Regions from separate parts of the Paenibacillus lutimineralis genome, predicted to be linked through region 1. Evidence: a T-box and tRNA genes for the amino acid it is inferred to sense, from the RefSeq annotation. Region 1 holds a T-box; the other holds one or more tRNA genes.
The links. A T-box is a leader RNA that pairs with one kind of tRNA and senses whether it is charged. The one in region 1 lies ahead of pheS (phenylalanine--tRNA ligase subunit alpha), so its partner is inferred to be a tRNA-Phe.
Positions count from the first base shown of each region.

Region 2: it has a tRNA-Phe gene. The T-box ahead of pheS (phenylalanine--tRNA ligase subunit alpha) is inferred to sense a tRNA for this amino acid. The anticodon was not compared.

Region 1 is NZ_CP034346.1:4,710,088-4,716,755, reverse strand. It holds gene EI981_RS21070 (putative bifunctional diguanylate cyclase/phosphodiesterase) at 1-287, shown strand, start outside; tRNA gene EI981_RS21065 (tRNA-Gly) at 406-476, opposite strand; tRNA gene EI981_RS21060 (tRNA-Pro) at 489-565, opposite strand; T-box leader at 804-1,083, shown strand; gene pheS (phenylalanine--tRNA ligase subunit alpha) at 1,149-2,183, shown strand; gene pheT (phenylalanine--tRNA ligase subunit beta) at 2,205-4,655, shown strand; gene zapA (cell division protein ZapA) at 4,775-6,668, shown strand, end outside.
Region 2 is NZ_CP034346.1:151,264-157,931, reverse strand. It holds gene EI981_RS30160 (hypothetical protein) at 7-333, shown strand; partial or broken gene EI981_RS30155 (cbb3-type cytochrome c oxidase subunit I) at 332-715, shown strand; gene EI981_RS00750 (Crp/Fnr family transcriptional regulator) at 850-1,458, shown strand; tRNA gene EI981_RS00745 (tRNA-Lys) at 1,515-1,587, opposite strand; tRNA gene EI981_RS00740 (tRNA-Tyr) at 1,595-1,679, opposite strand; tRNA gene EI981_RS00735 (tRNA-Phe) at 1,722-1,794, opposite strand; tRNA gene EI981_RS00730 (tRNA-Asp) at 1,877-1,953, opposite strand; tRNA gene EI981_RS00725 (tRNA-Thr) at 1,969-2,044, opposite strand; tRNA gene EI981_RS00720 (tRNA-Val) at 2,058-2,133, opposite strand; tRNA gene EI981_RS00715 (tRNA-Met) at 2,143-2,219, opposite strand; tRNA gene EI981_RS00710 (tRNA-Ser) at 2,248-2,339, opposite strand; rRNA gene EI981_RS00705 (23S ribosomal RNA) at 2,405-5,338, opposite strand; tRNA gene EI981_RS00700 (tRNA-Ala) at 5,495-5,570, opposite strand; tRNA gene EI981_RS00695 (tRNA-Ile) at 5,615-5,691, opposite strand; rRNA gene rrf (5S ribosomal RNA) at 5,726-5,842, opposite strand; rRNA gene EI981_RS00685 (16S ribosomal RNA) at 5,945-6,668, opposite strand, start outside.

The DNA.
Region 1 (6,668 bases):
ATAGCTCGCTCTACTATTTGAAGAGCCTACCCATTGACCGCTTGAAGATTGACCGAGCCTTCGTACAGGAGCTAATGTTGGATGGAAATGATGCCGCCATCGTATCTACAATTACGACAATGGCACACCATCTGCAGCTCAAAGTGACGGCCGAAGGGGTCGAGAGCGAGGAGCAGCTTGAGTTTCTAAAGCAGCAGAACTGCCATGAGGGGCAGGGCTTCCTGTTCAGTAAGCCTGTTCCTGCAGGCGTATTTGAGAATGAGTTCCTTAGTCGGCTTGCCGGCTAGGAGCTTTTTTATATGAGGCGTTCGCCGATAGAGAGCAGAGGAACATTTCAGTAGAAGCATTCATAATTGTGAGATAAAAACAGAAAATCCCTTGCATCGCAAGGGATTTACATGAGTAAGCGGGTGATGGGAATCGAACCCACGCTACCAGCTTGGAAGGCTGGAGTTCTACCATTGAACTACACCCGCAAATATGAAATATGGTCGGGATGACACGATTTGAACATGCGACCCCCTGGTCCCAAACCAGGTGCTCTACCAAGCTGAGCTACATCCCGTTGTCTTAATCTAAGAATTTGACTCCTTTTGAAGACAAGAAATAATATATCATTTTTAGAGATGGAAGGCAAGACCTTTTTTGAATAAATATCTATTGATCCTCTTCTATAAATTCAGGTTACTTGTATCTAACTACGATTGGGGGAGCCGGAACTGTCATTTAGGGTCCAGGAAGCTTGCCATTTGGGGGGAGTTTGCATATAATATGGGATAAGTGTAATCAGTCAAGCCAAACATGTAAATGCTATGATGGAGAAGAGTAAGCAGAAGCCTTCTTACAGGGAGGGGACGCCGCAGATTGAGAGCGTCTCTACGAAATTTAGACTGCTGAAGTTCACTCCGGAGCAGTTCCTTGAACCGCCTGTTCCCACTGAAGGGAATAAGGAAGTAGAGGATACCGGTCACGAGCCGTTATTCGTTAAAGTGAGAGTTTTGTTGTAACAGCGATACGCCTGGTGCGTGTGCTGCACGCACCAGGCTCTAACAAGGGTGGTACCACGGTCTTTTCGTCCCTTTTCGGGAGAGAAGGCCTTTTTTGTTTGGATTTCAACATGATTTTTAACGTTTAGGGAGGAAAAATTCATGAAAGATCGTTTGGAAGCACTCAAACAGGAAGCATTGGAACAGCTTCACAAGGTTGCGGATGGTAATCATCTGATTGAGCTGCGTGTTAAATATTTGGGTAAGAAGGGTGCACTTACGGAAATTTTGCGCGGTATGGGATCTTTAAGTGCTGAGGAACGCCCTGTTATCGGTCAGGTGGCCAATGAAGTTCGCGGGGCTATTGAAGCACTGGTGGAAGAGAAGATTGACTTTTTCCAACGTCTGGCTACTGAACAGCGTCTGGCTGCCGAGCAGGTAGATGTGACTTTGCCGGGCCGTCCGATGAAGCAAGGTGCGATTCATCCGCTGAATCAGGTTATCCAGGACATTGAAGATATTTTCATTGGTATGGGTTATCGGATTGCTGAGGGTCCTGAGGTTGAGACCGATTATTATAACTTTGAAGCGTTGAATTTACCGAAGGATCATCCGGCTCGCGATATGCAGGATTCTTTCTATTTAACGGAAGAGTTGCTGATGCGTACACAAACTTCTCCGGTTCAAGTACACACGATGGAGCAAATGAAGGGCGAGGTGCCGATTAAGGTCATTTGTCCGGGACGAGTATATCGTCGCGATGATGATGATGCGACACACTCCTTCCAGTTCCATCAGATTGAAGGTCTGGTTGTCGGCAAAGGAATCCGGATGAGTGATTTGAAGGGGACCTTGCTGGAGTTCACAAAGAAGATGTTCGGCTCGAATACGCAAATCCGGCTTCGTCCAAGCTTCTTCCCATTCACTGAGCCTAGTGTTGAGGTCGACGTAACTTGTGTTAAATGCGGTGGCAATGGCTGCCGGGTGTGCAAGCACACCGGATGGCTTGAAATTCTGGGTAGCGGCATGGTACACCCACGCGTGCTAGAGATGAGCGGCTATGATCCTGAAATTTATAGCGGTTTTGCATTCGGTATGGGTGTGGAGCGGATCGCGATGCTGAAATATGGTGTGGACGATATCCGTCACTTCTTCAGCAATGATCTTCGTTTCTTGCAGCAGTTTGCCAGAATTTAATAGCGGAAAGGGGAAAGTCAGATGAAAGTATCAGCCGAATGGTTATCTAAATATGTATCGCTTGAAAATGTAGATATTACTGAGCTCGCAGAGCAAATTACACGCTCGGGCATTGAGATTGATTCGATCGAGAACCGCAACAAAGGTGTGACTAAGGTTGTTGTCGGTTATGTCAAGCATAAGGAGAAGCACCCGGATGCTGACAAGCTGAACGTGTGTACAGTAGATGCTGGCGAGGACGAGGATTTGCAGATCGTCTGCGGAGCCAAAAATGTTGACGCTGGCCAGAAGGTTGCCGTAGCGCTTGTGGGCGCTGAGCTGCCAGGTGGATTGAAGATCAAGAAGGCGAAGCTGCGTGGTGTTCCTTCCCATGGCATGATTTGCTCCGCTAAAGAGCTGGGGCTGAATGACAAGCTACTGCCGAAGGATCAGCAGGAAGGAATTCTCGTGCTGCCAGAGCAAGTTGAGATCGGCACGCCGATCACGAACCTGCTTGGACTTGACGATCAAATTCTGGACTTCGATTTAACGCCGAATCGTTCCGATTGCTTAAGTATGCTGGGCGCGGCATACGAAGTGGGTGCGATTCTCGGAAGAGAAGTTAAGCTACCAACGCCGGAGAAGGATTTGGTAGAAGTACAGAAGCCAGCTAATGATTATGTCGCTGTGAAGATCGATGCATCGGCATTGTGCGACCACTATGCAGTTCGTTATATCACAGGCGTTAAGATCGCTCCTTCGCCGCTCTGGATGCAGAATCGTCTGATGGCTGCGGGGGTTCGCCCGATCAACAATATCGTTGATATCACGAACTACGTTATGCTGGAATATGGTCAACCTCTGCACGCTTTCGATGCTGACAAGATTGCCGGCGGTGTGATCGGTGTGCGCGAGGCTAGCTCAGATGAGAGCCTGGTTACACTGGATGGGCAGGAGCGCAAGTTGGAGGCGGGAACGCTCTTGATCGTGGACGGAGAGGATAACCCGATCGCTCTCGCCGGAGTTATGGGTGGCCTTAACTCGGAAGTAACTGAGCAGACGACGAATATTGTGCTGGAATCGGCCAAATTCAGCGGCAGCTCGGTACGGATTACATCCCGTCATCTGGGACTACGTTCTGAGGCATCCTTGCGTTTTGAGAAAGTGGTTGATCCGAACTCTGTAATTCCGGCCCTGAACCGGGCGGCAGGACTTATGATGAAGCATGCTTCTGGCAGTGTTCATCAAGGCGTAGTGGAGACAGTTGTCAAACAACCGCAGGAGAATATCATTTCTCTATCACTTAGCAAATTGAATTCTTTCCTTGGAACGGATATTTCAACGCTTGAGACGAAGACGATCCTGAGCAGATTGCATTTTGATTGTGGAGATATGGCCGATAATACCATTGAAGTGCGCGTACCTACACGCCGCGGGGATATTACCCGTGATGTCGATTTGATCGAAGAAGTTGCCCGCATATACGGATATGACAACATCCCTACTACAGTAATAGAAGGGCCGACAACTGCTGGCGGATATACGAAGTCGCAGGCTCTACGTCGTTCCTTGCGCAAACTGCTGGTACATGGCGGTTGGCAGGAGGCGATGGGCTATTCCTTCGTGAAGGAAGGCAGTATTAAGCTGTTCCCGCGTCTGGGTGCAGGAGAATATGAAGTGAAGTTGGCAATGCCGATGAGTGAGGAACGGGGCGTGTTGCGCAGCAGCCTGCTGCCAGGACTTACTGAGATCGCGGCATATAACCGCAAACACAAGCAGGATAATCTGGCATTGTTCGAGATCGGTAATGGGTTCCTATCTACAGAAGAGAAGCTGACGAAGCAACCACAAGAGTTGCCTCTGCTCGGAATGTTGCTGACTGGAAATCGTGGCGAGAAGCGCTGGAATATGCCTGCGGAGAAGGTGGACTTCTTCGATATCAAGGGAGCGCTGGAAAGTGTGTTTGAAGCGCTGGGGTTAAGCGAAAAAGTCTTTTATGAAGCGAACAAGCCAGTTGGATTCCATCCGGGACGTTCTGCCTCTATGTATCTCGATACACCGGAAGGCAAGCTATGGATCGGTACCATAGGACAGCTTCATCCAGATCTTCAGCGTGAAATAGAGCTAGTGGATACGTATGCAGCAGAATTGTTACTTGAACCGATCTACCGCTATGCAGGAGCAACGGTAGCATATAGTGATTTACCGCGTTTCCCTTCGATGCAGCGTGATATCGCTGTTGTGGTTGGCCAGGAAGTTCAGGCCGGAGATTTGATCGGGACGATCCGTCAGAACGCAGGCGAATTGCTGGAATCCGTTGAGGTATTCGATATATTCATCGACAGTAAGCTGGGAGAAGACAAGAAGAGTGTGGCCTTGTCTCTCGTATACCGCAACAAGGAACGGACATTGACGGATGAGGAGATCACTGCAGTTCATGGATCTGTGGTCAATGCACTTGAGCAAACTTTTGCAGCTGAATTAAGAAAATAGCAGGAATTGTACAAAGTCACATCGAATCAAGTACAAGTAAACGATTCGATGTGACTTTCGTGCAAAAAAATGCATATTTCAGACACCTAGAACAAAGCGCAATAAAGGAGGCACAAAGTTTGAATACCCCTGACCGAATTAGTGTAAACGTAGATATTTACGGTACTTCTTATAAAATTGTTGGCAGTAATGAAGCGTATATGAAACAGATCGCTAAGCGAGTGGACGAGCAGATGCGTTCCATTTCCAAGGCGTATTCACATTTGGATACTCCTCGTCTAGCGGTGCTGACTGCTGTTCGGATGACAGAAGAGGCTGCCAGAGTCAATCAGCTTGAAGGTGAATTGAAGAGCTTGCAGCAGGAGAAGGCGTCCATCATTCAGGAGCTTGAAGTGCTGAAGACGTTAAATGGCAAGCAAGAAGAGCAATATGCCAAGCTTCAGGAGGAGTATGGCAATTTGAAGGACGACAGGAAGGCGTTGTCTGACAAGCTCACGGCTACCGAAGCAACGTTCAAACAGCATGAAGCTGAAAGTTCTAAGCAGGCCAAGGAACAAGAGGCCGAGAACCTGAGGCACAAGAACAAAGTGCAGGAACTGGAACGTCAGCTGAGCGAACAGCGGAACAGTAACACTCAACTGCAGAATAAGCTACGTGCTTCAGAACAAAATGTACAGCGGGAGAAGAGCGAGCACGACAAGCTTAGCGCTCAATTGAAGGCTGTGCAGCAGCGTGAAGAAGCAGCTAAGGCTGATGGACAACAGTTGAAAGTAAACGTGGATAAACTGGAGATGCAGAAGAAAGGTCTGCAGGAATCGCTACAGAGTGCAGAAGCAGAGACCAAGAAGCTGCAGCAGCATGTGCAGGAAGCGAATGAAAGGGAGAACAAGCTCCGCTCCGAATTAGATGGCGTCCTGCAGAATGAGAAATCGTGGCAGAAGCTGGCTGAGAAACGTAATGAGGAGCTGAGTGGTCTCGAGACGAAGATACTCGCGGTATCCGAAGAGCTAGAGAAGAACGAGCAGCAGCTACAATTCGCAACGAAGGAAGCGAATGCCGCTCGCCAAGGTCTGCAGGTTGAACAGGACAAGCTTAAGCGGACTGCTGGTGAATTGGAAGAGTTGCGTATTAAATTGAAGCAAGCGCTGTCGGATCGAGGAACCGCTATTATGAAAGCGGAAGCGAGCGAGGCGGAGAAGAACCGTTTGCAAGAAGAGATTCAAAGTATGGGTGAACGTATAAGTGAGCTGGCAGAAGAGTCCAAGGGCTACGCTCAGCTTGCGGAAGCGAGCGAAGTAGAGAAGAATCGTCTGCAAAATGAGATTCAAAGTCTTGTCGATCGCATTCAAGGTATGGAAGAAGAGGCTAAGAACTATGATCAGCTTGTAGAATCTGGCGAAGCAGAGAATGAACAGCTGCGGAAGAAAGTCCATAATCTTGAAGATCGGATCCGGATTCTTCAGGAGGAGTCACAAGACTATGCTCTGCTTGCAGAAACGAGTGAAGCCGAGAAGAACCATTTGCAAGTGGAAGTACAAAACCTTGAAGAACGTATTCGTGGGCTGAAGGAAGAGACTGGGGTCCATGCCCAGCTTGTGGAAGCAAGTGAAGCCGAGAAGAAGCGCTTGAGTGAGAAGATTGAGAGTCTTGGTGAGAAGATTCAGAAATTGCAAGAAGAGTCCCGGGAGTACGCTCAGCTCGTTGAGGCTAGTGAAGCCGAGAAAGAGCAGCTCCAAACGGAGATTCAGAGTCTGGATGAACGTATTCGGGAGCTGAGAGAGGAGTCCGGGGGCTATGCTCAGCTTGCAGAAGCAAGTGAAGCGGAGAAGAGCCGATTGAATGAGATGGTTCAAAGTCTAGGTGATCGTATTTGTTCCTTAGAGGAAGAAGCCAAAGGTTACGCCCAGCTTGCGGAAGAGCAAGAACAGGCACGCAAGGATGCCGAGCAGCAGGAGCAGGCCTGGAGGACCCAGTTGGCTTCAGCAGAGCAGGAACTGGCTTCTTGGCGGGAGA
Region 2 (6,668 bases), 1.9 Mb from region 1:
GGTGATGTGTTAACTACGCAAGAACAAATCACTGGTGGTCAGACAGTATTCCAGAAATACGGGTTGATGGTCTATGCTACAGTGCTTGGATATGGCTCCTATCTCGGTCCAGATTATACTGCAGAGTCACTTAAAATCATGGTCGACGCGATGCATGATCAGCATGCACATGCCGAATACAGCAAACCTTATGCAGAGCTCACTCAAGATCAACAAACATCGATATTCGATCAAGTAAAGCGGGAGATGAAGCAAAATCGCTACGACAAGCAGAGTCATACCTTGACTCTGACAGATGGCCAGGCAGAGGGACTAGCCGAAATAAGGGCCTAGCGGTATACTTGGCATCGGCCACCATTACGATTACAATGGATCCTCTGAAATATGGATCGCCCTGGGTGCGTTGTTCTCAGCATTAGAAGTTATTACGCTTACCCTTTTGATCATGGAGGCTTACGATCAATACAAAGTAATGAAAGACGGCGGAACGAACTTCCCGTATACTTCGTCCTTCCGATTCCTAGTTTCAACTGCGGTTTGGAATTTACTCGGTGCCGGGGTACTTGGCTTCCTCATAAATCTGCCAGCTGTTAGTTATTTTGAACATGGATCAACGTTGACTACTGCGCATGCGCACGGCTCCATGATGGGTGTCTATGGTATGTTTGCCGTTGCTGTACTGTTATATTCACTTCGCAATATTGTGAAGTCTGATCACCCTTTCCACGTAGTTAATGGATGGGGTGGTTTTTAATATTGAAAATGTAACAATTTTGGATTATTTGCTGTGACCCCCCTCACGATTCAATCCAATTCTACGTTTTTATAATGAGGTAGAAAGTATGTTTAATTAACAAATACACACATCCTATCTACTTCATCATCCATGGACTAATTAAAACCCATAAAATTGATGAAAAGGGCAACGAACAAATCCTTTCTTTATTAAAAACAGGGGATATGTTCCCACATACCGGACAATTTGGCTCTAACCCTTACCCTACCACGGCTACAACTGTCATTAACACGGAGCTGTTTGCATTGCCTATATCTTCTTTTGAGCAAATTCTAGCGGGCTCGCCAAGTATCGCATTTAAAATGATGGCGGTTATGGCCAGTGAAATTAGAGAGTTGCACAATAAACTACAAGGATTTACTTCAAGAAATCTAGAAGATCGAGGAATCTCTTTCTTAATTAAATTGGCTGAGGATTTCGGTATTAGAATTGATGGAAATATCCTGATTAATGTACCTAGGACTCACCAGGAGATTGCAAATCTGATTGGCTTCACAAGGCAGTCGGTCACCCGTTTATTAAGCAGCTTATGTAAAGAAGGATTACTGACCGTAAATCGCAAAGGTTTTCTCATCCATAATCTTCAAGCCCTGCGAGAACGAGTATGTGTCAAGGAAAACTGCGCTCACTGCCGCGAACACAAATTATATGAGAGATCATAAGAAAAGAACCCTTTCCTTGTAGCATGATCACTACTTGGAAAGGGTTCTTGTTGGGATGAGCCATGAAGGACTCGAACCTTCGACACCCTGATTAAAAGTCAGGTGCTCTACCAACTGAGCTAATGGCTCATAAAAATGGTGGAGGCTGATGGATTCGAACCACCGAACTCGTAGAGAGCAGATTTACAGTCTGCCGTGTTTAGCCACTTCACTAAGCCTCCATATAATATGCCAGCTCTAGGTTTGTCCTAAAACTTGCAAAGTGGCTCGGGACGGAATCGAACCGCCGACACGAGGATTTTCAGTCCTCTGCTCTACCGACTGAGCTACCGAGCCATATGTAATTTGGTCAAAAAAATAAATGGGTAAGTCTTGATAACCTTCCCACTTCTTTGTGGAAACATTCATTTGAAATAAATGGCGGAGCCGACGGGATTCGAACCCGCGGTCTCCTGCGTGACAGGCAGGCATGTTAGGCCTCTACACCACGGCTCCGCGCTGTGATACAAATGGTGCCGGCGAGAGGACTTGAACCCCCAACCTACTGATTACAAGTCAGTTGCTCTACCAATTGAGCTACACCGGCATATGAAGTTAAATGGTGGAGGCTAACGGGATCGAACCGCTGACCCTCTGCTTGTAAGGCAGATGCTCTCCCAGCTGAGCTAAGCCTCCAGGTAAATATGGTAGCGGCGGAGGGGATCGAACCCCCGACCTCACGGGTATGAACCGTACGCTCTAGCCAGCTGAGCTACACCGCCATATTATTATTTATAGCTTGTATGGAAATGGCGGAGAGAGAGGGATTCGAACCCTCGCACCGCTTACGCAGTCTAACCCCTTAGCAGAGGGTCCCCTTATAGCCACTTGGGTATCTCTCCAAAGCCATAAATTCAAGGTTAATCCTTGAAAACTGGATACGAAACTCATTTTGCATTTTAAGATTTTGGATAAGCCCTCGACCGATTAGTACCTGTCAGCTCCATACATTGCTGCACTTCCACCTCAGGCCTATCAACCTCGTCGTCTTCAAGGGGTCTTACTAATTGGGAAATCTCATCTTGAGGGGGGCTTCACGCTTAGATGCTTTCAGCGCTTATCCCTTCCGCACTTAGCTACCCAGCTATGCTCCTGGCGGAACAACTGGTGCACCAGCGGTGCGTCCATCCCGGTCCTCTCGTACTAAGGACAGCTCCTCTCAAATTTCCTACGCCCACGACAGATAGGGACCGAACTGTCTCACGACGTTCTGAACCCAGCTCGCGTACCGCTTTAATGGGCGAACAGCCCAACCCTTGGGACCTACTTCAGCCCCAGGATGCGATGAGCCGACATCGAGGTGCCAAACCTCCCCGTCGATGTGGACTCTTGGGGGAGATAAGCCTGTTATCCCCAGGGTAGCTTTTATCCGTTGAGCGATGGCCCTTCCATGCGGTACCACCGGATCACTAAGCCCGACTTTCGTCCCTGCTCGACTTGTCAGTCTCGCAGTCAAGCTCCCTTTTGCCTTTGCACTCTTCGAATGATTTCCAACCATTCTGAGGGAACCTTGGGGCGCCTCCGTTACTCTTTAGGAGGCGACCGCCCCAGTCAAACTGCCCGCCTGACACTGTCCCCGCACCGGATCACGGTACTAGGTTAGAACTCCGACACGATCAGGGTGGTATCCCAACGGCGCCTCCACCGAAGCTGGCGCTCCGGATTCCTAGGCTCCCACCTATCCTGTACAAATCGTATCAAAGTCCAATATCAAGCTGCAGTAAAGCTCCATGGGGTCTTTCCGTCTTGTCGCGGGTAACCTGCATCTTCACAGGTATTAAAATTTCACCGGATCTCTCGTTGAGACAGCGCCCAAGTCGTTACGCCATTCGTGCGGGTCAGAATTTACCTGACAAGGAATTTCGCTACCTTAGGACCGTTATAGTTACGGCCGCCGTTTACTGGGGCTTCGGTTCATAGCTTCGGGATAAATCCCTAACCACTCCCCTTAACCTTCCAGCACCGGGCAGGCGTCAGCCCGTATACTTCGCCTTGCGGCTTCGCACAGACCTGTGTTTTTGCTAAACAGTCGCTTGGGCCTTTTCACTGCGGCCCCCTCGTGCTATTCACACTACCGGGGCACCCCTTCTCCCTAAGTTACGGGGTCATTTTGCCGAGTTCCTTAACGAGAGTTCTTCCGCGCGCCTTAGAATTCTCTTCTCGCCTACCTGTGTCGGTTTGCGGTACGGGCACCTTCACCTGGCTAGAGGCTTTTCTTGGCAGTGTGAGATCATGACCTTCGGTACTATAAATTTTCCCTCCCCATCACAGCCTAGCCTTAACGATGTGCGGATTTGCCTACACATCAGCCTCACTGCTTGGACGAGCATCCATCAGCTCGCGTCACTACCCTCCTGCGTCACCCCACTCACTCATAACGGTTTACGGTGGTACAGGAATTTCAACCTGTTGTCCTTCGACTACGCCTTTCGGCCTCGCCTTAGGTCCCGACTTACCCTGAGCGGACGAACCTTCCTCAGGAAACCTTGGGCTTTCGGCGGATCAGATTCTCACTGATCTTTTCGTTACTCATACCGGCATTCTCACTTGTATGCAGTCCACCAGTCCTTCCGGTCCAACTTCAATCCGCATACAACGCTCCCCTACCCCTGATACATAAGTATCAAGCCATAGCTTCGGTGGTGTGTTTAGCCCCGTTACATTTTCGGCGCAGAGTCACTCGACCAGTGAGCTATTACGCACTCTTTAAATGGTGGCTGCTTCTAAGCCAACATCCTGGTTGTCTGTGCAACTCCACATCCTTTCCCACTTAACACACACTTGGGGACCTTAGCTGATGGTCTGGGCTGTTTCCCTTTTGACAATGGATCTTAGCACTCACTGTCTGACTCCCGGATAATAAGTCTATGGCATTCGGAGTTTGACTGAGCTTGGTAACCCTTGGCGGGCCCCGCACCCAATCAGTGCTCTACCTCCACGACTCTTCTTTCCGAGGCTAGCCCTAAAGCTATTTCGGGGAGAACCAGCTATCTCCGAGTTCGATTGGAATTTCTCCGCTACCCCCACCTCATCCCCGCACTTTTCAACGTACGTGGGTTCGGGCCTCCAGTGCGTGTTACCGCACCTTCACCCTGGACAGGGGTAGATCACACGGTTTCGGGTCTACGCCTACAAACTTAGTCGCCCTATTCAGACTCGCTTTCGCTGCGGCTCCGTCTTCTCGACTTAACCTTGCTTGCAAACGTAACTCGCCGGTTCATTCTACAAAAGGCACGCCATCATCCATATAGAGGACTCTGACTTCTTGTAAGCACACGGTTTCAGGATCTATTTCACTCCCCTTCCGGGGTGCTTTTCACCTTTCCCTCACGGTACTGCTTCACTATCGGTCACTAGGGAGTATTTAGCCTTGGCAGATGGTCCTGCCGGATTCATACGGGGTTTCACGTGCCCCGCACTACTCAGGATCCGTCTCGGAGGGATTAGAATTTCGGTTACAGGGCTTTTACCTCTTTTAGCGGGCCTTTCCAGACCTCTTCGCCTACCCTAATCCTTGGTAACTCCATGTGAGACGTCCTACAACCCCAGAGAGCAAGCTCCCTGGTTTGGGCTGTTCCGCGTTCGCTCGCCGCTACTGACGGAATCACTATTGTTTTCTCTTCCTCAGGGTACTTAGATGTTTCAGTTCCCCTGGTATGCCTCTTCATACCCTATGTATTCAGGTATGAGTGACTGGAGATTAATCCAGCCGGGTTTCCCCATTCGGACATCCTCGGATCGACGCTTGCTTACAGCTCCCCGAGGCAGTATCGTTGTTCGCCACGTCCTTCTTCGGCTCCTAGTGCCTAGGCATCCTCCGTGTGCTCTTAGTAGCTTAACCTACACTACTTATTTAAACTTGTTGACACAAGTTCAGCTACGATGGATTTCAATTTGACGTTAAGCCAAATTGAAATCCATCGCTAAAGGAATGTTTCTAAAACGCAAAATTTCGTTTCGTATATCCAGTTTTCAAGGATCAATTGTAAAGATTATATGGTGGAGACAAGCGGGATCGAACCGCTGACCTCCTGCTTGCAAGGCAGGCGCTCTCCCAGCTGAGCTATGCCCCCATATAGGCTTCCCAAAATCATTAAGTTAAGTTATGGGATTTAGATGGTGGGCCCTAGTGGACTCGAACCACCGACCTCACCCTTATCAGGGGTGCGCTCTAACCAACTGAGCTAAGGGCCCATAACTATATTGTGCTTACCCTAGAAGGGTTAGCGCTTGGCGACGTCCTACTCTCCCAGGACCCTTCGGTCCAAGTACCATCGGCGCTAGAGGGCTTAACGGTCGTGTTCGGGATGGGTACGTGTGGAACCCCTCCGCCATTGCCACCAAACGCATGAGAGTTGAACTCTCAAAACTGACCAACGAGTGAGCGTTGCGCTTCCCTAAGGAAGCTTATTTGAATGTTCTCGTTGCAGAGAACGATTCTCCATAGAAAGGAGGTGATCCAGCCGCACCTTCCGATACGGCTACCTTGTTACGACTTCACCCCAATCATCTACCCCACCTTCGGCGGCTGGCTCCTTGCGGTTACCTCACCGACTTCGGGTGTTGTAAACTCTCGTGGTGTGACGGGCGGTGTGTACAAGACCCGGGAACGTATTCACCGCGGCATGCTGATCCGCGATTACTAGCAATTCCGACTTCATGCAGGCGAGTTGCAGCCTGCAATCCGAACTGAGACTGGCTTTTTAGGATTCGCTCCACCTCGCGGCTTCGCTTCCCGTTGTACCAGCCATTGTAGTACGTGTGTAGCCCAGGTCATAAGGGGCATGATGATTTGACGTCATCCCCGCCTTCCTCCGGTTTGTCACCGGCAGTCATTCTAGAGTGCCCACCCAAAGTGCTGGCAACTAAAATCAAGGGTTGCGCTCGTTGCGGGACTTAACCCAACATCTCACGACACGAGCTGACGACAACCATGCACCACCTGTCTTGAATGCTCCGAAGAGGGCACCTATCTCTAGGTGTTACATTCAGATGTCAAGACCTGGTAAGGTTCTTCGCGTTGCTTCGAATTAAACCACATACTCCACTGCTTGTGCGGGTCCCCGTCAATTCCTTTGAGTTTCAGTCTTGCGACCGTACTCCCCAGGCGGAATGCTTAATGTGTTAACTTCGGCACCAAGGGTATCGAAACCCCTAACACCTAGCATTCA